3 regions of the Sphingomonas sp. BK036 genome follow, and region 1 is predicted to be linked to each of the others. Evidence: riboswitches for the same ligand, from Rfam matches in the RefSeq annotation. Region 1 holds a riboswitch; each other region holds the start of a gene.

Region 1 (6,453 bases):
GACGTCGCGCAGCTCGACGAGTCCGGCGTCGCGCGCGCGGCGATCGAGAGCCTGGCCGAGAGCGTATGTGACGGCGTCGTCGCGCCGCTGTTCTGGCTGCTCGCCGCCGGGCTGCCCGGGCTGTGGGCGTACAAGGCGATCAACACCGCGGACAGCCTGATCGGGCACCGCGAGGATCGCTGGCGCGCGTTCGGCTGGGCGGCGGCGCGGACCGACGACATCGCCAATCTCCTCCCCGCGCGGCTGAGCGGCGTGCTGCTCTGCCTCGTCGGTGGCGGCTGGCGGACGATGCTGCGCGACGCGGGCAACCACGCCTCGCCCAACGCCGGATGGCCCGAAGCGGCGATGGCCGGCGCGCTCGACCTGCGGCTTGCAGGGCCGATCGCCTATGACGGGGTAACGCTCGCCAAACCCTATATCGGCGATGGCCGCACCGACGCCACCGCAGCCGATCTTCGCGCGGCGCTGGTCGTCTATCGACGCGCGTGTGTGTTGTTGATCGTCATCGCCGGAGGAACCGCATGCGTGCTCTGATGCTCCAGGGGACCGGCTCGGACGTCGGCAAGTCGGTGCTCGTCGCGGGTCTGTGCCGCGCGTTCGCCAATCGCGGCCTGTCGGTGCGCCCGTTCAAGCCGCAGAACATGTCGAACAACGCCGCCGTCACCGCCGACGGAGGCGAGATCGGCCGCGCGCAGGCGACCCAGGCGATCGCGTGTCGCGTCGCGCCCAGCGTCGACATGAACCCGGTCCTGCTCAAGCCGCAGGGCGATCGTACGTCGCAGCTCATCGTCCGCGGCCAGGTACGCGGCACGCTCGCCGCCGCGCGCTGGCGCGAGGGGCGCGACGGGTTGCTGGCAGACGTACTCGACAGTTTCGAACGGCTGTCCGCCGGCTGCGACCTCGTCGTCGTCGAAGGCGCGGGCAGTCCGGCGGAAATCAACCTGCGCGCGGGCGACATCGCCAATATGGGCTTCGCGCGCGCCACCGACGTCCCCGTGATCCTGGTCGGCGATATCGATCGCGGCGGCGTCATCGCAGCGGTCGTCGGCACGCGCGCGGTGATCGACCCCGCCGATGCTGCGATGATCCACGGCTTCCTGATCAACAAGTTCCGTGGCGATCCCGCGCTGTTCGACGACGGCTATCGCGCGATCGAGGCGCGGAGCGGATGGCGCGGCTACGGTGTCGTGCCGTGGCTGGCCGACGCAGTGCGGCTTCCCAGCGAGGATGCGGTGATCCTCGAACGCCCCGCCGCCAATGCGCACCGCCAGGTCACGATCGCCTGCCCGATCACGCCGCGGATCGCCAATTTCGACGACCTCGACCCGCTCCGGCTGGAACCCGGCGTCGCGCTGGTGATGGTACCGCCCGGCACGCCGATCCCCGACGCCGACATGATCGTGCTCGCCGGATCGAAGGCGACGATTCCCGACCTCGCCTTCGTCCGCGCGCAAGGCTGGGACATCGACATCCGCGCGCACCACCGCCGCGGCAAGCCGGTGCTGGGGCTCTGCGGCGGCTACCAGATGCTCGGCCGCAGCATCGCCGACCCCGACGGGATCGAGGGCCCCGCATGCCGTGTCGAGGGGCTCGGCCTGCTCGACGTCGAGACCACCCTCGCCGGCCGCAAGACGCTCGACCGGGTCTCCGGCCAAGCCCGAGGCGCGGCCTTTGACGGCTATGAGATGCACATGGGCATGACGACCGGCCCGGCGACCGCCCGCCCCGTCGGCCACCGCGCCGATGGCAGTGCGGAAGGCGCGACGAGTGCGGACGGGCTAGTGTCGGGAAGCTATGTCCACGGCCTGCTCGCGCTCGCCGAGCAACGCGCGGCGTGGCTGGCGCGGCTCGGCGTCGCGGCAAGCGGCCCCGATCACGGCGCGTCGATCGACGCCGCGCTCGATGCGATCGCGGCCAAGCTCGAACGTCACGTCGATCTCGATGCGATGCTGGCGTTAAGCGAGCGCGCCGGCCACCGCGATCGCGGCTAGCAGCCCGGTCTCGACGATCTCGATCCCGGCGCCATGCGCATCGCCAGTCACGCCGCCCAGCGTCCGCCGCAACCATGCAGCAACGCCGAGCACGAGCAACGGCAGCACGACGAGCGCGGGCACCGCCACCGCCGCGAGCGCGAGCACCAGCCCCCATCCCAGCAGGTCGCGGTTGCGCACCGCGCCGGCCACCGCCGCGCCAAGACCACCGGGACGCACTGGCGGCAACAGCCTCGCCCAGGCGAGCGGCCCCATCCGTGCCGCGAACGGTACGAGGATCAGTGCCCACCAGCCCGCCCGCCCCGCGGCGTGCAGCAGCACGAGCTTGGCGATCATCTGGCCCGCAATCGCGACGACGCCGAAGCTGCCGATATGCGGATCGGCCATCACCGCGAGCAGCCGCGTCCGATCGCCATGCGCCGCGCCGAGCCCGTCCGCCAGATCGGCGAGCCCGTCGAGATGCAGCGCCCCCGTCACCGCGATCCAGGCCAGCAGCGCGGCACACGCGCCGGTCCACGGGTCGACCTGCGCGCCGATCCAGCCTGCCAACGCGACAAACACGCCGATCGCGAGCCCGACCAACGGATAAACCCGGATCGCCGCGGCGAAATCGTCCGCCCCGACCGCGACGCGCGGCATCGGCAACCGTGTCAGGAAACCGAACGCGACGATCAACCGCGTCATGTCGCCAGCCCGACGATTTGCACGGTCCGCGTCGGTCCCGGCCACACGCGCAGCGACACCAGCGCGGCATAGGGCAGGTCGAACGCCCAGATCTGCCGAGCATCGAACCCACACAAGTCCGCAAGTGCCGCCCGGATCGCGCCGCCATGCGTCACGACCAGCGTCGAGACCGGTGGCATCGCCGCCAGCACGGCCCCGACACGATCGTGCAGCGCGGACCAGCGTTCGCCCCCCGGCGGCGGCGCGGCGTCCGGATCGTCATAAAAGGCGCCCAGCGCAGCGGGATCGATCGCCGCCGGGGCCAACCCGTCCCACGCGCCGAAATCGAGCTCGCGCCAGCGTGGCTCCACCATAACCGGCAAACCGCGCGGACGACCGATCGCGTCCGCACACGCCCGCGCGCGAATCAGGTCGGACGCCTCGATCCGCGCGACGTCGAGCCCGGCGGCCCGCGCGGCGCAGGCGGCGATCCCCGCCTCGGTCGCCGGATCGTCGGTCCGCCCGAGCAACCGCCCCGCCACCGCGGGCGCACCATGCCGCATCAGATACAGCATGGACGCGCTCACGCCGCCGAGACGCCCGCCTCGGCGAACGTCGCCATCTCGGCATGCGCGGCCAGCGCCGCCCGCACGAGCAACGTCGCCGTCGCCGCGCCGCTCGCCTCGCCCAGCCGCATCCCGAGCGACAGCAACGGATCGAGTTCGATCCGCGCCAGCAGAGCGGCGTGCCCCGACTCGGCCGAGACATGCCCCGCGAGGCAGTGTGCGACGATGTCGGGGCACGCGGCCGCCAGCGGTGCGACCGCCGCGCAACAGATGAACCCGTCGAGCATCACCGGGACGCCCGCCAACCGCGCCGCAACCACCGCACCCGCGATTCCCGCCAGTTCGAGACCGCCAAGCCGCCGCAGAATCTCGAACGGCGTGGTCAGCGCATCGCGGTGCAGCGCGAACCCGGCCTCGACGACCGCGATCTTGCGCGCAATGCCGTCGCTATCGACCCCGGTGCCCGGCCCAACCCAGTCGCGTGCCGATCCACCGAAGCTCGCCAGACACAGTGCCGCCGCGCTCGTCGTATTGCCGATCCCCATCTCGCCCAGCACGATCAGGTTCGGCGCATCCGCGACTGCCGCTGCGCCCGCGTTGATCGCGTCCAGGCATTCCTCCTCCGTCATCGCCGGTGCCTGTGTGAAATCCGCGGTCGGCCGATCGAGATCGAGCGATACGATCTTGAGGTCGAGGCCCGCGGCGCGCGACAGCGCGTTGATCGCGGCCCCACCGGCCTCGAAATTGGCGACCATCTGCGCAGTGACAGATGCCGGGAACGCACTCACGCCGCGCGCTACGACGCCGTGATTACCCGCGAACACGACCGCACTGCCGCGATCGAGCCGGGGCAGCGGGTTGCCCTGCCAGCCCGCCATGAAAACCGCGATGTCCTCCAGCCGCCCGAGCGACTTTGGTGGCTTGGTCAACTCGGCTTGCCGCGCGACCGCCGCGGATCGTGCGGCCGCGTCGGGCTGCGGCAACCCGCGCAAGGCCGCCAGAAACGCGGCGGGCGTCGCGAACGCCGTCATTCGACGACGAACCCGGCGGGCGGGGTGCGCGTGATGAAATGCCCCTTCACGCCCTGCGGCCATTGCTTGAACGGCACCTGCCCGAACGCGCTCTCGCCATAGAGCTTGGCGTAATCGAGGATCGCGCGCGCCGCGTCCTCGGTCGGCTCGAACCGGCCGAGCACATAGCCGACCTTGGCGGGCGCGCGCAGGTGGATCGTGCAGAAATCCTGGCATGCGAACAGGCACGGCATCTCCTGCACCGCGACGTCGGCATAAGCGGGATCGCTCGCCTGCACCGCCTTCAGCGCGCTGGCGAGCCGCGCCCCGCCGCGCTGCCCCTCGGCATCGTCGCGCGCATCGGCGGAATGGCGGCAGGTGGTGCACGCGACGACCGCGACGCCGTCATCGACCGGCTTCAACATGCGGAAGCCTGGGCGTGCGGATACGAAAAACGATAAAATGCAGGCATGGTTACCCCTTCGGACAGTCGATCCCGCCCCGCGCGAGGGCCGAGGGCGCACGCCTCCAGCCTCCGCGCGACGCGAAGCGATGTCGTCGCTCGGGGTGTTACCCGTCCGTTCGGCGCACCCTGGCCGGACGAAAGACGACCGCGACGGGCAGGTCTCCTGGCTCGCGGGTCAACGCCGTCCGCGCCGCCTTCTCGGGACGATCCCAATGGCATGAGGCACGGTGGCTCGCCGCGTACAGTTGCAGGGGCAGCCGGGTGTTTCCCGTTCCCATTTTCATCCCCCTCGGCGCTAGCGTCGGGGGAACCTGTCGCAGGTCGAGCGATACGCGGGCGACGAGGGTGACGCAAGACAGCGCAGCATCCGTAGGACACGCGCCAGCAGCCCCCCCCTCCCGTCATCCTGACGAAAGTCAGGATCCAGGGTAACGAGCGCTACCCTCCTTGGCTCTGGATCCTGACTTTCGTCAGGATGACGGAGGGACGTTGGATGTGGCGCGCGCCCCTAGAACTCCACCCCCAGCTGCGCCTTCACACCCGACCGGAACGGATGCTTCACCTGAGTCATGTCGGTCACCAGATCCGCTACCTCGATCAACGCCTCGGGCGCGTTCCGCCCGGTGATAACGACATGCGTCATCTCAGGCTTCCCAGCCAACGCCGCGAGAACCTCGTCGACCGGCAGATAGTCATAGCGCAGCACGATGTTGAGCTCGTCGGCGACCACCATCGCATAGGACGGATCGGCGATCATCCGCTTCACCTCGTCCCACGCCTCGCGTGCGACCGCGATGTCTCGCGCGCGGTCCTGCGTGTCCCAGGTGAACCCCTCGCCCATCGGCTTGAATTCGCACAGCGCGGGGAACGCGTCGAAGACCGCCTTTTCGCCGGTCGCCATCGCGCCCTTGACGAACTGGACGACGCCGACTTTCCGCCCGTGCCCGATCATCCGCACCGCCATCCCGAACGCAGCGGTCGACTTGCCCTTGCCCTTGCCGGTGTGGACGATGATCAGCCCCTTCTCGATCGACTTGGTCGCAACGATCCGGTCATGGACCTCCTTGCGCTTGGCGCTCTTGGCATTCTGCTCGTCATCGGTCCGCATGATCATGTCCTCTCCCGCTCCCGATGGCGGATCGCGCCGCGCGGCGCTAGAGCGTGCCTCATGCTCCGTATCACCGACCTCAAGCTGCCGCTCAACCACGCCGACGAGGCGCTCCCCGCCGCGATCCGCGACCGGCTGCGCGTGACGCCGCGCGACCTGATCCGCTACACGATCGCGCGGCGGGCGCACGACGCACGCGACAAGATGGACATCCAGCTCGTCTATTCGGTCGACGTCACGCTGAAGAACGAGGACACCGTCCTCACCCGCTTCCGCAAGGACCGCCACGTCCAGCGCACCCCCGACACCGGCTATCGCTTCGTCACCAAGGGCGGCCCGAGCTATACCGGCCCACGCCCGGTGGTCGTCGGCGCGGGCCCGTGTGGCCTCTTCGCAGGCCTGATCCTCGCGCAGATGGGGTTCCGACCGATCATCCTCGACCGTGGCAAGGTCGTCCGCGAGCGTACCAAGGACACCTGGGGCCTCTGGCGCAAGAGCGTCCTCAACCCGGAATCCAACGTCCAGTTCGGCGAAGGCGGCGCGGGCACCTTCTCCGACGGCAAGCTATGGAGCCAGATCAAGGACCCGCGCCATCTCGGCCGCAAGGTCCTGACCGAGTTCGTCAAAGCCGGCGCGCCGCCCGAAATCC
Region 2 (6,453 bases), 270 kb from region 1:
CGGTAAAACCGAGCCTCGGGCGTGGGGTTAGAGGAATATCACGGGACTGCCAACTCGCTCGCGCCCGTCATCCTGACGAAAGTCAGGATCCAGAGTTACGCACGCTGTCGCCTGTGGCTCTGGATCCTGGGTCAAGCCCAGGATGACGGACGTGCTTGTTACGCGTGCACGACCTCGATTTCGTCGAAGCGTTTCCAGCGGTAGATTGCGAAGCTCAGCACCCAGCACAGCACGAACAGGCCGATGATCGCAAAGCCAAGGCCGTTGAAATTCTCGCCCAGCGCGGCCGCCAGATCCCACACGCCCCCCGACAGGCCGAGCTTGGCGCCCAGCAGCGCGAGCGTCTCGATCCCGCCGATCGCGATCGCGACGATCGCCGAAATCAGCGTGATGGTGATGTTGTAGTAAAGCTTGCGGATCGGCTTCACGAACGCCCATTCATACGCGCCGAGCATCACGACACCGTCCGCGGTGTCGACCAGCGCCATGCCCGTGGCGAACAGGATCGGGAGGACGAGGACGGTGCCGATCGACAGACCGTCCGCGGCCTGGCTCGCGGACAGGCCGAGGATCGCGACCTCGGTCGCGGTATCGAAGCCGAGCCCGAACAGGAATCCGAGCGGCGCCATGTGCCAGCTGCGCGTGACGAGCCTGAACATCGGCCGGAACAGTCGCGCAAGCAGACCGCGGTTGCCGAGCAGCAGATCAAGGTCTTCCTCGACATAGACGCCGCCACTGCGGACATGGCCGAAGGTCCGCCAGACCGAGCGCAGGATGACGAGGTTCATCGCCGCGATCGTGAACAGGAACACCGCGGAGATGATGGTGGCGATCACGCCGCCGACCTGTTTGAACGCCTCGAACTGCGCCAGCGCGCTGGCGGTGAGCGCGATGGCGACCGCGGCGATCAGCACGATCCCCGAATGCCCGATCGCGAACCAGAAGCCGACCGCGATCGGGCGCTGGCCGTCCTGCATCAGCTTGCGCGTCACATTGTCGATCGCGGCGATATGATCCGCATCGACTGCGTGGCGCAACCCCAGACCCCAGGCGAGCAACGCGGTGCCGAGCATCAGCGGCTGCGCGTGGAACAGCGAGAACGCCCAGCCCCAGGCGGCGATATTGGCTGCGACCAGGCTTGTGAACATCCAGCCGACGCGTTTGCGCGTGGCCATCCGTGCCGGCCCGCCGGGCGTTTTCCTGGCCGGCTTATCGATCGTCATCGTCGTCATGCAGAACTCCCCGGCGTCCGACGAGGACGGGGACCTGCCGCATGCGGCCGCGACGCATGAAGACCGGACGCCATGAGCGGCCGACGCGCGTCGTCGATGCGGCCCCCGCCGCAAGGTCGTCGCTCAGACGGCGTTCACCGTGCCTCGGCCACCCCCTGGGCCGGGACGAGAGCGACCAGACGCCGGCAGGTCTCCTGGCTCGCGGGTCACGGCTCCACGCCACACCTTCCCAGATCGTCGACCCAGTGGCTGCCCCTCGTCGCGAAGGGCGTGTGCGTTTCGCTCGCCGCTTACAGTTGCAGGGACAGCTGCGGCATAGGACGGCGAACCCTCCGCACCGCATTCCCCTTCAAGCCCCGAAGGGCACCGACGCGATCTAGCGAGCTTCCGGTCGAACCGGGTGCTCGCGCGTCGTGCTAGCCGGGTTCGCCGCGAGTGCCAATCGTCCTTTGCGGCGTGCGGCGCTCGCGACGATGCTGCCACCGGAGCAGGCCGGTCACGAAGAGCGCGATCGGCACCAGGCCAGCGACGAAGGCCAGGATGCGCCCCGTCAGCCCCAGCGCCTCGCCGCCGTGCAGCGGGTGGAGCCAGTTCATCACGACGTCGCCGCCGCTCTCGGCAAGCCCGTCGCGGGTCGCGAGGACCGCGCCGGTATAGGGATCGAGCCAGACATTGGTGCGCGGGAAACGGCGGCTGGGTTCGCCGTCCTGCGCGAGATTAATCCGGATCGCGCCGGTCGGCGAGGCGGGAGTCTCGATCCAGGCGAGCGCGGCTCCGGGGAAAACGTGTTCGGCAATGGCGACCAATCGATCGACCGGCAGGGGCGCGCCGCGCGCGACCACGGCCAGTGCCGGGGTCCGGTAGAGGGGCGAGGCGCGCGCGATCACGAACCGGGTCTGGTCGGGCAAATCGAGCATCACCCCGGTCGCGGTGACGACGAGCACGAGGATCGCGCCGCCCAGACCGATAAGCTTGTGCCAGTCATACAGACGGCGCAGCGGCGCAGCGTCGCGCTTGAAGCGGAGCGCGCGCCACCAGCTGCCGGGGCGGGGCCACCATGCCCAGATCCCGCTGGCGGTCATGGCCAGCATGACGATGCCTGCGATCCCCATGACGACCTCCCCGGGCTTTTCCAGCAGCAGCCGGTAATGGAGATCGTAGATCCAGGTGACGACCGTATCGCCCCAGAAGCCGGTGCGGATCGTCGTCATGCGGACCGGATCGATCCAGGCGAGGAACGGCGCGAAATCGTGGCCCGCGGTTTCCCTTGGCCGGTAATAGCGCACCGGGACGGCGCCGCCGTCCACGGTCACCTCGATCCGCCACGCGCCGGTGCGGGTGGGATGCTCGCGGTGGAGCGTGTCGACGACTGCCTGCCAGGAGCGGGCGCGCGCGTCGTCCGGCACCGCGCGCAACGCGGGGTTCAACGCCGCGTCGATCTCCGGATAGAAGACGAGTATGCTGCCGGTCAGCCCGGCGAACGCGAACAGCGCGCCGATCGACAGGCCAAGCCAGAGATGCACGCGCCGGACGATGGCACGCAGCGGCAATCGGCGCGTCATCAGAGCGTCAACCGGACCGCGCCGAACAGCGATCGCGGATCGGCGGGCGTGTGAAGCCGCTGCGTGCCGTCGTACCAGACATACTCGTAGCGCTTGTTCGCGAGATTCTTGAGTTGCGCAGATATCTCGATCTTCGGCGTCAGCTTGTACGCGACCTCGGCATTGAGGACGACATACTCACCGTAGCGGCCCTGCGTGTTGGCGGGATCGAGTTCGTAGCTCGACTGGCCGTTACCCCATAAGGACAGCCGCACTTTGGCGTCGGGTGTCACGTCGAGCCCGCCCGAGAAGACGTTCTGCGGGACATGGTCGATCGCGTTGCCCGCCTGAGACGGGGTTGCCGGGTCGGGCGTGATTATCCGCGCGGTCTGGTGGGAATAGCTGCCCCATAGCGCAACGGTGCGGACCGGCTTCAGGTCCAGCTGCAGATCGATCCCGCGGCGCCGCGTCTGGCCGAGATTGTCGACATCGCCGGAGGGATCGTTCAGCCGCCGCTTGAGCTCGCCGCTCGCGGTCTGCTGCCACAATGCGACGCGCGCTTCGAGCCAGCGCCCGCGCGTGAGCTTGACGCCTGCTTCATAGCCTTCGTTGATCGAGGGTGCGACATCGGTCGTTCGTGGCGGCACCAGATACGAGGCCGAGCCAGCGCCGATCTGGAAGGTGCGCCCGTAATTGGCATAGGCGGTGACGCCGGTCACGGGCGTCACCGCGACGCTCAGCTTGGGTTGGCTGATCGTGTCATAGCCGTTGATCGGCGCGGTCGTCCCCGCCAGGCGATTGGTGAAATGGCCCGCGACTCGGTCGATCCGCCAAGCGGGAGTGATCTTGAGCCAGTCGGTCGGCTCGATCACCGCTTGGAGATAGCCGCCATAGACGGTCAGTTCGAAATCCTGGTCGCGCGTCTGGGTGGTGAGCGTGCGCCGGTCGGTCAGCCAGCGCAGGCTCTTATTGTCCTGCACCTGCACGTCGCCCCCCGCCTCGATCATCAGCGCGTGGAGGAAGTCGACGCGGGGGTGGTAATGCAGCGCGGCGGTCGCGCCATATTGCCATTCCTCGGTCAGGCGCCGCTGTTGCGGGACGCTTGCGGAGTAGCGGACGTAGCGGTCGTCGTGGAGGCTATTGGCATAGGTCTTGACGCTGAGCGCGAGCGGGTCGGCGAGATCGGCGTCGAGATGCAGGCTGTACTGGCCGATCCGTCGCGTGCCGCCATCGGTGGCCGACAGCGCGTAGGATCGGGTGCGGTCGGTATCGGCGTCGACATCGGTCAGATAGCCCGGCTCTTGCGCGTGCGCGACCGAATGGCGGACGATCGCGCCGATCCGCGTGGATCCAAAATCATAGAACCATTTGCCCGCGAGATTCAGGCGATCGAGATCGGCATGGTCGCGATACGCATCGGTCCGCCGATAGCCGACCAGGTAGTTCTGGCTGAACCCGCCGCGCTCGAGTCCGGCCGAGGCCTGTGCGTCGATCGTCCCGAACGCACCGCCGATCAGACGCGCGTCGAGGTAATTGCCGCCGATCCGAGTCAGGATATTGGCGTTGCCGGCGATGTTGTTCAGCCCCCAGCGCGGATCGGACGTCCCGCGAACCAGTTCGATCCCGGCGACGTCGAGCGGCGAGATCATGTCGATACCGGTCATGCCGCCGGCATTGTCGTTGCTCGGTATGCCGTCGATCATCAGCTTGACCGCGTTGATCTCGCCTTCGCCGTTGAACCCGCGGATCGAGAAGCGGCCGGACGTGGTGCCCTGGTTGAAGTCGGTCAGCACGACGCCGGGCAGGCGGGCGAACAGCTCCCACGCATTGTCGACCGACTGGCGTTGCGCGATCTCGCCGCCGAGCATGTCGACCGAGGTCAGGATGGTCTCGGTCGAGCGCGCCATGCTGCGCGCGGTGACGACGACGTCGCCGATCACGAAGCGCGTATCGGACTCGGTTGGGGTGGGGGCGGGAACGGGGGGGGGGGTCTGCGCGGTGGCGGGCGAGGCGAGGGCGATCGCCATCGCCGCCCCGAAAGTAGATGGAGTATCGAACATGAAACAGGGCTTTCGACAGGCGCGCGGCCACACGGACGCGCGTCGACAGAGGTGGCGAACCGCGCGTCGGGCAACGCGCGGTTCGGGTCAGACGGTCGAAAGCAGAGTCGGTGGGCCGCGCAGCGGCGGACGCAGATGCGGCGCGCTGGCGTGGACGGGGGGACGGACCGGGCGCACGCCGATCGCAATGACAAACGCGATCGCCGCGACGAGCAGGACCGCATCGACGCTGGCCAGCGCCTGCGCCGACAGCCCCGAAAACGCGCAGGGCAGCTCTGTCTTGCCGTGGCCGGTGGACGGATCGTGGTCCGGCATCGCATGGTCCGACATCATCTGATCGGGCATGCCCATGTCCATCGTAGCGGTCATCGGCGCGGCGCCCGGGCACAGCGTGATCGCGATGTGGCCGGACTGATTTGCGATCATGTACCCCGTGGGCACCAGCAGCTTCATCGCCAGTGCCGCCACGCACAGCCATCCCGCGAGCAGCGGGCAGGACGAAAAGAGACGGCGGATCGCGGGCACGGCGCACGGGTAGACCGCATCACGGGGGCTGTCACTGAGGCATCCTGTCCACCGGTCCGGCCGCGGCCCCCGAATTCTTTCGTTCGCGTGGACCCGGCCGCGGACGAGGATCGTTGACCGTGCAGAACTATGACTATCAAACAAGGATTTGCTATGAGCGACCCCGCAGAGCGCAATCCCGGCAACGGTGGCGAAACGCACCAGCAGGCCGGCGGCGATGTGCCCGTTCTCACGACCAACCACGGCGTGCCCGTCTCCGACAACCAGAACAGCCTGAAATCCGGCGTGCGCGGCCCGACGCTGCTCGAGGATTTCGTGCTGCGCGAGAAGATCTTTCACTTCGACCATGAGCGGATCCCCGAGCGGATCGTCCACGCCCGCGGCTCGGGTGCGCATGGCTATTTCGAGGCGACCGACGACATTTCCGACCTGACTAAGGCGGCAGTGTTCAAGAAGGGCACCAAGACCGAGCTGTTTACGCGCTTTTCGACCGTAGCCGGCGGTGCAGGCTCCGTTGATACGCCGCGCGACGTGCGCGGCTTCGCGGTCAAGTTCTACACGACCGAGGGCAACTGGGATCTCGTCGGCAACAACATTCCCGTGTTCTTCATCCAGGACGCGATCAAGTTTCCCGACCTGATCCATTCGGTGAAGATGGAAGCCGATCGTGCCTATCCGCAGGCGGGTTCGGCGCATGACACGTTCTGGGACTGGGCGTCGCTGACGCCGGAATCGACTCACATGCAGATGTGGGCGATGTCCGACCGCACGCTGCCGCGCTCGCTGCGCATGATGGAAGGCTTCGGCGTCCATACGTTCCAGCTCGTCAACGACGAGGGCAAGTCGAGCTTCGTGAAGTTCCACTGGAAGCCGAAGCTCGGTCTTCAGTCGACGATCTGGGACGAGACGCTGAAGCTTCAGGCCGCCGACAACGACTATCATCGTCGCGACCTGTGGGAAGCGATCGATACCGGCGACTTCCCCGAGTGGGAGCTGGGCATCCAGGTGTTCGACAAGGCGTTCGCCGAGGCGCAGCCTTATGACGTGCTCGATTCGACCAAGCTGATCCCCGAGGAGGACGTTCCTGTCCGGATC
Region 3 (6,453 bases), on a different contig from region 1:
ATCGCGGCGATCCGCGCGGGCGGCAGGATCCGGATCAGCACCGAATCCACGCAAGGGTTGGTCGAGACGATCCCCCCGCCCCCGGTCGGCGGTTGCGCACATGCTCCAAGTAGCAGCGCGGGAAGGATCGCCACCGGTCTCACTTCAGGCGCAACCGGACGCCGCCAAAGGCTGCACGGCCATAATTCCCATAGCCCGCCACCGTCTCGTAGCGCGCGTCGGTGAGGTTATCGACGCGACCGTAAAGCGCGACCTGGTCGGTGATCGGCATCTCCGCACGGATGCTGGCGAGCGCATAGCCGTCGAGGCGAGTCGTGTTGGCGGCATCGTCGAAGCTGTCGCCGACCAGCGACACGGTGCCGCCGATCGAGAGCCCGACCGCGAACCGGTAATCGGCGTTGACGCTGGCGGTCTGTTCGGGACGCCGTGCGAGGACATTGCCGAAATTGGCACCGATCGAGCGGTTCTCGGTGTGGATATAGCTGTAGTTCGCGGTCAGCGTCAGCGCATCGACCGGACGCAGTGCGAGCGAAACCTCGACCCCGTCCGCCTCGGCGCGCGCGACATTGTCATAGACGCCGAACGGGCGGTCGACGCAGATCGAACCGGCGGTTGCCTGCTCCACAGGGCTGCAATCGCGGAAGTCGATCTGGTTGCGCGAGCGGCGGTTGAAATAGGTCACGCCGACGCGCGCGCGATCGGCGAGGAACGCCTGCTCGACGCCGATGTCGAAGTTGCGGGCGGTCTCCGGATCGAGGCCGCGGTTCCCATAGTCGGAGAAGAGCTGGTACAGCGTCGGCGCCTTGAACCCTTCGCCATAGCTCGCGCGGACGGTCGTGCCGGTCCGCAGCGCCAGCGCCGCGTTCGCGCCGAAGGTGGTGTGGTTGCCGAAATCCTCATGATCGTCGTTGCGGACGCCGCCGGTGAGCGTGAGGATGTCGAGCGGCTTGACGATCAGCTGGCCGTAGACGCTGGTGATGCCGGTGTCGGCATAGGTAAAGCCGTCGTTGAAGCGGCTATTCTCGCGCTCGACGCCGGCGACGACGCGGACCTGGTCGAGCGGGCGGAAATCGCCCTGATATTCGTAGCGCTCGCTACGGCCGCGGCCGAGGAACGACGGCTCTGCACCAAAGGCCGGTTCGTACGTGTCGCGGTTGATGTCGGCGATCGTGAACGCGACTCGGTTGTTGAACCGCCCGTCGGCGACGTTCGCGTGTAGCCCCGCATAGCCATAGACCTCCTGCGTCTTGCCATAGTCCGCGGTGTCGGCAAGCACATAGTCCGGCGCTGGGAAGCCATCGAGTTCGACCCGGCTGTCCGCGAAATAGCCGCGCAGGTCGAGGCCGATCCCGGGTGCGAACTCGACGCCCAGCCGTCCGGTCGCGCCGTATTGGCGATAGCCGTCGCGCTCGGTACCGCTGGCCGCCGACGAGATGCCGTCGGTGCGCAGATACCCGCCGGTCAGCGAGCCCGACACCGGCCCCGTCGCGCCGGAGATGCCTGCGCTCGCGAACACGCTGTCAGCATAGCCATATTCGGCGTTGGCGCGCGCCTGCAGCCCCTCGGCGGGGGCGGCGGTGATGATGTTGACGACGCCGCCGATCGCCTGGCTGCCCCAGGGTACCGAGTTGGGGCCGCGCAGGACCTCGATCCGCTCGACCGAACTCGCCAGCAGGTTGCCGAAATCGAAGCCGCCGCCGGTCGAGGCCGGATCGTTGACTCGCACGCCGTCGATCACGACCAGGGTCTGGTCGGATTCGGCCCCGCGGATCCGCACGCCCGTCAGCGCGCCCTGCGTGCCGTTGCGCGTGACGGTGACGCCTGGCGTGGTCGCAAGCAGATCGGACACGACGACGGTCTGGCGCCGCTCGATCTCGGCGCGGTCGATCACGGTCACCGCCTGGCCGATCTCGCTGGCGGGTTGCGCGACGCGGGTCGCGGTAACGACGACGTCCGCTGCGTCGGCAGCCGGGAGCGTCTGGGCATCGGCGGATGCCGCGATCGCGGCGGCGCTCAGGAGGAGGAGGAACTTCGTCATGGGGCACGTCCTGGCAGAGCCGCCCACGACCATTCGCGGACCGGCAGACGTCTCTCGCTCGAGGACACCCCTTCGATAGGGCACTCGTCCGCACCGGAGCACCCGCCCGCGCAGTGGATCGACCGTGACGGGCAGGTCTCCTGGCTTCCGGGTCGTCGCTGTCACCCCGCCTTCCCAGGCCGAGACCCAGTGGCGCAATCGGGGTGGCCGCTATCCGGTCACAGTTGCGGGGACAGCGCCGGTCTTGCGGATGGGGATCGTGACGACCCTGCCCGCGCACCGGCTTCCCTTTTGATCCCGTCGCCGGGAACCCTTCACAGGGTTTGCAGTAGTCGCAGGCCCTGCACGGGTCAACGCAAGCGCGGATGCGACCCTGCCCCCTCAGCGCAGGCCGTAGCGCAATCCGACCCAGATCGTCCGCGGCGTGGCGCGCTCGACGATGTTCGCGCCGCTGATCCCCGCCTCGACACGCGCATCGAACAGGTTCTCGCCGCGCAGCTCGGCAACCAGCGCGCGCGTGATCGGCAGCGCGGCATAGCCATCGAGCGTCGTCGCCGGATCCAGCACGCGCGTGTTCTGGTCGTCGTCATATTGCCGACCGATACGCCGCACGGTCAGCGACAGCGCGGCCGCATCGCGCCGCCAGTCGACCGTCCCCGACACCTGGTCGCGCGGCGTCTGCGCCGGGCGAAGGCCATCGAGCGCAGCGGTGAGCCCGGATCCCTCGACCGTCGAATTGGTGTGCGACCATGATGCCTGCACGCCGAACGGCCCCGCATCGGGGCGATACGCCGCGTCGAGTTCGAATCCGTGCGCGCGGATCGCGTCGAGATTCTGGCGGACGCGGTAGGTCGTCACCCCCGGCAGGATCTGCGGCGGGCTGGTCGTGGTGACGTTGGCGATCGCATCCTTCAGCCGGTTGTAGAAATAGGTGGCGGCGATCGTCACGCCCGGCGCGGGCGTCAGCGTGACGCCAGCCTCGATCCCCGTCAGCCGCTCGGGCGACAGCAGCGCGTTCGCCGCGGTCGCATCATTGCCGACACGGAACGGGCGGTACAGTTCGTTGAGCGTCGGCAATCGCCAGCCGCGATAGCCGGCCGCGCGCAGCGTGATCGATTCGACCGGCTGATACGCCACCCCCGCCCGGCCGGTCGTCTCATGGCCATCGCGGTCCGCGTAGCGCAGGTTGGTCAGCGCCGCGCCGCCCGCCAGCGGCCGTTCGGACAGATAGCCGCCATCGATCGACCACCAGTCGATCCGCCCGCCGAGGCTGACCGTGACGTCACCCGCCACCAAGCTGGCATCCGCGAACGCGCCCGTCGTCGTCGTGCCGCCGCCGGCCTCGCGCCGCCGCGTCGGTGCCGCGTTGACGAAGGTATACAGCTCCTGCGTCTTGCCGCTGACGTCGCGGATATCCGCGCCCAGCCGGAGCGTGATGCTCTCGCCCAGCGGCGGGAGGATCTCGATCCGCCCGCCGAGCCCGGTGGCGGGCGTATTATACTGGTCGAGCGACTGGATCGCGGTGGTGCGCGCGGCATTGATGCTGTTGAAGCTGCTCGCAAAGGCGCGCGTCTGCAGATACGCCAGCGCCGAATAGCCCCAGCGCCCGCGCCCGATCAGCCGGACGCTCGCATCGGCCCCTTCGCTCGTGTTCGCAGTGAAGTCGCTCCCCCGATCACGGCGATCGGTGAACGCGCTCGCATTCATCTGCACCTCGGTCGTCGCGCCGATCCCGATAACGGTCCGGAGCGCGCCCGACGCCTGCTCGTATGGGGCCGGACGATCGACGATCCCGCGGCTCTGCGCGACGGTCGGCGTGAACCCGTCGCCGCGCGCATAGGCCCCCGACACGGTCGCGAACCCCGATCCGCGGACGAGCGCCGCCGAGCCCTGCGCGTCGACCGAATCGCGGCTGCCATAGGCGACGCTCGCCTGGAGCGGCGCCAACTGGTCGGGCGTCGCGCTTTCGAGTTCGACCGTCCCGGCCAGCGCGCCCGGCCCCTGATAGCCGCTGCCACCGCCCCGCGTGACCCGGATGCGCCCGAGCCGCCCCGTCGCATAGGCCGGAAACGCCACCCAGCCGCCGAACGGATCCGCCTGCGGGACGCCGTCAAAGATCAGCAGCGCGCGGCTAGACGCATTGCCGCCGATCCCGCGCAGCGAAATGCCCTGGCTGGTCGGGTTGGCGCTGCGCGAATCGGATCGGCGGAACTGCTGGAGGCCGGCAACGTCGGCGAGCACGCTCTCCAGCCGGTTGCTCGCATTGGCCTGGATACGCGCGCGATCGATCGTGACGACAGCATAGGCGCGATCGCCGGGCGCGTCGGCCAGCCCCCGTCCGGTCACGACGATCTCGCGCGCGACGGCGTCTTCAGGGGCAGAGGCAGGGGCAGCGGGCTGTTCGGCGGACTGGGCGACGGCAGCACTGGAAGACAGAAGGGCGGCAGCGGAGAGCGAGAAGCGGATCATCGCCGCGCCATGCCAGCTTTTCACGATACCGGAAGCCCCAAAGCCCCGGACAGCAAAAAGCCCCGCTAACCGAATGGCTAGCGGGGCTTTCTATGGTGGGCGTGGCAAGGATTGAACTTGCGACCCCTGCGATGTCAACACAGTGCTCTACCACTGAGCTACACGCCCGCCGGAGCGCTCCACTAGCCGCGGTTATCGCGGGGTGCAAGCGTTCAATGCACGCCCGTTGCATTATCCATCTCAAACAGCCGATCCACCTCGGCGACGAGGTCGCGGAGATGGAAGGGTTTCGACAGGACGCGGGCCTGCGGCATCGCGCGCCCGGCCTTCAGCGTGACCGCCGCAAAGCCGGTGATGAACATGACGCGCAGATCGCGGCACATCTCGCCCGCCTTCTGCGCAAGCTCGATCCCGTCCATCTCGGGCATCACGATATCGGTGAGCAACAGGTCGAACGTCTGCGTCTCGAGCAGCGGAATCGCCGCCGTCCCGCGATCGACCGCGGTGACGGCATAGCCCGAGCGTTCGAGCGCCCGCGTCAGATACTCGCGCATGACCTGATCATCCTCGGCCAGCAGAATTCGCAACATCGATCTAAAGTCCTGTTTGCACGCGTGCTTTGACGCGCGGTCCTAGCCGCAAATTGGTTAACATTTCCAGGTCCATTGCCCGTCCCGGTCGGTCGGTTTAGCGTGGTCGCCATGCCGCTGTCCCCCTTCGATCGTCTGCCGTCTGCCGACCAACGGGACGCCGCGCCGCCGACCAGCCCGGTGGTGATTTCAGTGCCGCATGCCGGGCGCGACTATCCGCTTTCGCTCAAGACCGCGTTGCGCGTGCCGCTGGCGGCGTTGCTGCCGCTCGAGGACCGGCTGGTCGATGCGGTGGCCCGCAGCGCGCGGACGGACCAGGCGACGATCATCCAGCGGCGCGCGCGCGCCTGGATCGATCTCAACCGCGCGGAGGACGAGCGCGATCCGCTGATCGACGAGGGCGCGCGCGGGGTCGCGCCGGTCCAGCAATCCGCCAAGCTGCGCAGCGGCCTGGGGTTGGTGCCGCGCCGCGTCTCGGGGGCGGGCGACCTGTGGGCGCGGCGCTTTACCGATGCCGAAGTCACCGCGCGGATCGTCGCCGACCACCGCCCCTATCACGCGGCGGTCGCGGCGACGTTGCAGGCCGCGCAGGCGCGATTCGGCGTCGCCGTGCTGCTCGACCTGCATTCGATGCCGCCGCTCGGGCCGGGCGGTACGCGGATCGTGCTAGGCGACCGGTTCGGCCATGCCGCAGCGCCGCGATTCGTCGATCGCGCCGAGCGTGCCTGCACCGAGCACGGCTTTTCGGTGGCGCGCAACACACCTTATGCGGGCGGGCATATCCTCGAACGCCATGCCCGCCCCGACAGCGGCATCCACGCGATCCAGCTCGAACTCGATCGCACCGTCTATCTCGATCGCAAGCTCCACGCGCCCGGCGCGGGGTTCGCGCGGGTCGTCGACCTGGTCCAGGCGATCCTCGCCGCGCTGGCGGACGAGGCGCTCTCGACACCGCTGGCCGCTGCCGCGGAATAGACGGGCCGGATCACCCGGCCAGCGCGTCGAGCAGCGCCTCGATCTGCGCGGCGCGCTCGACCGGATCGGCGACCGCGCGCTTCAAGATCCAGCGGCCATTCTTCTCGACCAGCTCGTCAAGCGGCGCCGCGGACCGGCGATCGTGCGGCGTGAACGCGATTGCCGCAGGGCCGGCGTCGATCCGCCGGATTCCCGCTGCACAGGCGCGCAACCGGATCCGTGCAAGCAACAGCAGCTGTCGCGCCGAATTGGGGATCGTGCCGAAGCGATCCTCGAGCTCGGCCTCGAACCGGTCGAGCGCCACGACGTCCTCGAGACGGGCGAGCCGGCCGTAGAGCGACAGGCGAACCTCCTCCTCCGGGATCCAGGCTTCGGGCAGCG

What was found. Region 1 has a riboswitch for cobalamin ahead of EV283_RS11200 (DUF1636 domain-containing protein). Riboswitches for the same ligand answer to the same signal wherever they lie in the genome.
Region 2: another riboswitch for cobalamin. It lies ahead of EV283_RS12295 (HoxN/HupN/NixA family nickel/cobalt transporter); the one in region 1 lies ahead of EV283_RS11200 (DUF1636 domain-containing protein).
Region 3: another riboswitch for cobalamin. It lies ahead of EV283_RS04075 (TonB-dependent receptor); the one in region 1 lies ahead of EV283_RS11200 (DUF1636 domain-containing protein).

The regions. Positions count from the first base shown of each region.
Region 1 is NZ_SGXR01000005.1:207,834-214,286, reverse strand. It holds gene cbiB (adenosylcobinamide-phosphate synthase CbiB) at 1-534, shown strand, start outside; gene EV283_RS11220 (cobyric acid synthase) at 522-1,991, shown strand; gene cobS (adenosylcobinamide-GDP ribazoletransferase) at 1,956-2,675, opposite strand; gene EV283_RS11210 (histidine phosphatase family protein) at 2,672-3,241, opposite strand; gene cobT (nicotinate-nucleotide--dimethylbenzimidazole phosphoribosyltransferase) at 3,238-4,251, opposite strand; gene EV283_RS11200 (DUF1636 domain-containing protein) at 4,248-4,655, opposite strand; cobalamin riboswitch at 4,832-5,026, opposite strand; gene cobO (cob(I)yrinic acid a,c-diamide adenosyltransferase) at 5,205-5,810, opposite strand; gene EV283_RS11190 (NAD(P)/FAD-dependent oxidoreductase) at 5,865-6,453, shown strand, end outside.
Region 2 is NZ_SGXR01000005.1:473,711-480,163, reverse strand. It holds gene EV283_RS12295 (HoxN/HupN/NixA family nickel/cobalt transporter) at 159-1,148, opposite strand; cobalamin riboswitch at 1,399-1,618, opposite strand; gene EV283_RS12290 (PepSY-associated TM helix domain-containing protein) at 1,649-2,794, opposite strand; gene EV283_RS12285 (TonB-dependent receptor) at 2,794-4,833, opposite strand; gene EV283_RS12280 (hypothetical protein) at 4,921-5,358, opposite strand; gene EV283_RS12275 (catalase) at 5,512-6,453, shown strand, end outside.
Region 3 is NZ_SGXR01000003.1:859,830-866,282, forward strand. It holds gene EV283_RS04070 (ABC transporter substrate-binding protein) at 1-134, opposite strand, end outside; gene EV283_RS04075 (TonB-dependent receptor) at 140-2,038, opposite strand; cobalamin riboswitch at 2,151-2,368, opposite strand; gene EV283_RS04080 (TonB-dependent receptor) at 2,420-4,507, opposite strand; tRNA gene EV283_RS04085 (tRNA-Val) at 4,601-4,675, opposite strand; gene EV283_RS04090 (response regulator) at 4,720-5,097, opposite strand; gene EV283_RS04095 (N-formylglutamate amidohydrolase) at 5,209-6,072, shown strand; gene EV283_RS04100 (TRCF domain-containing protein) at 6,083-6,453, opposite strand, start outside.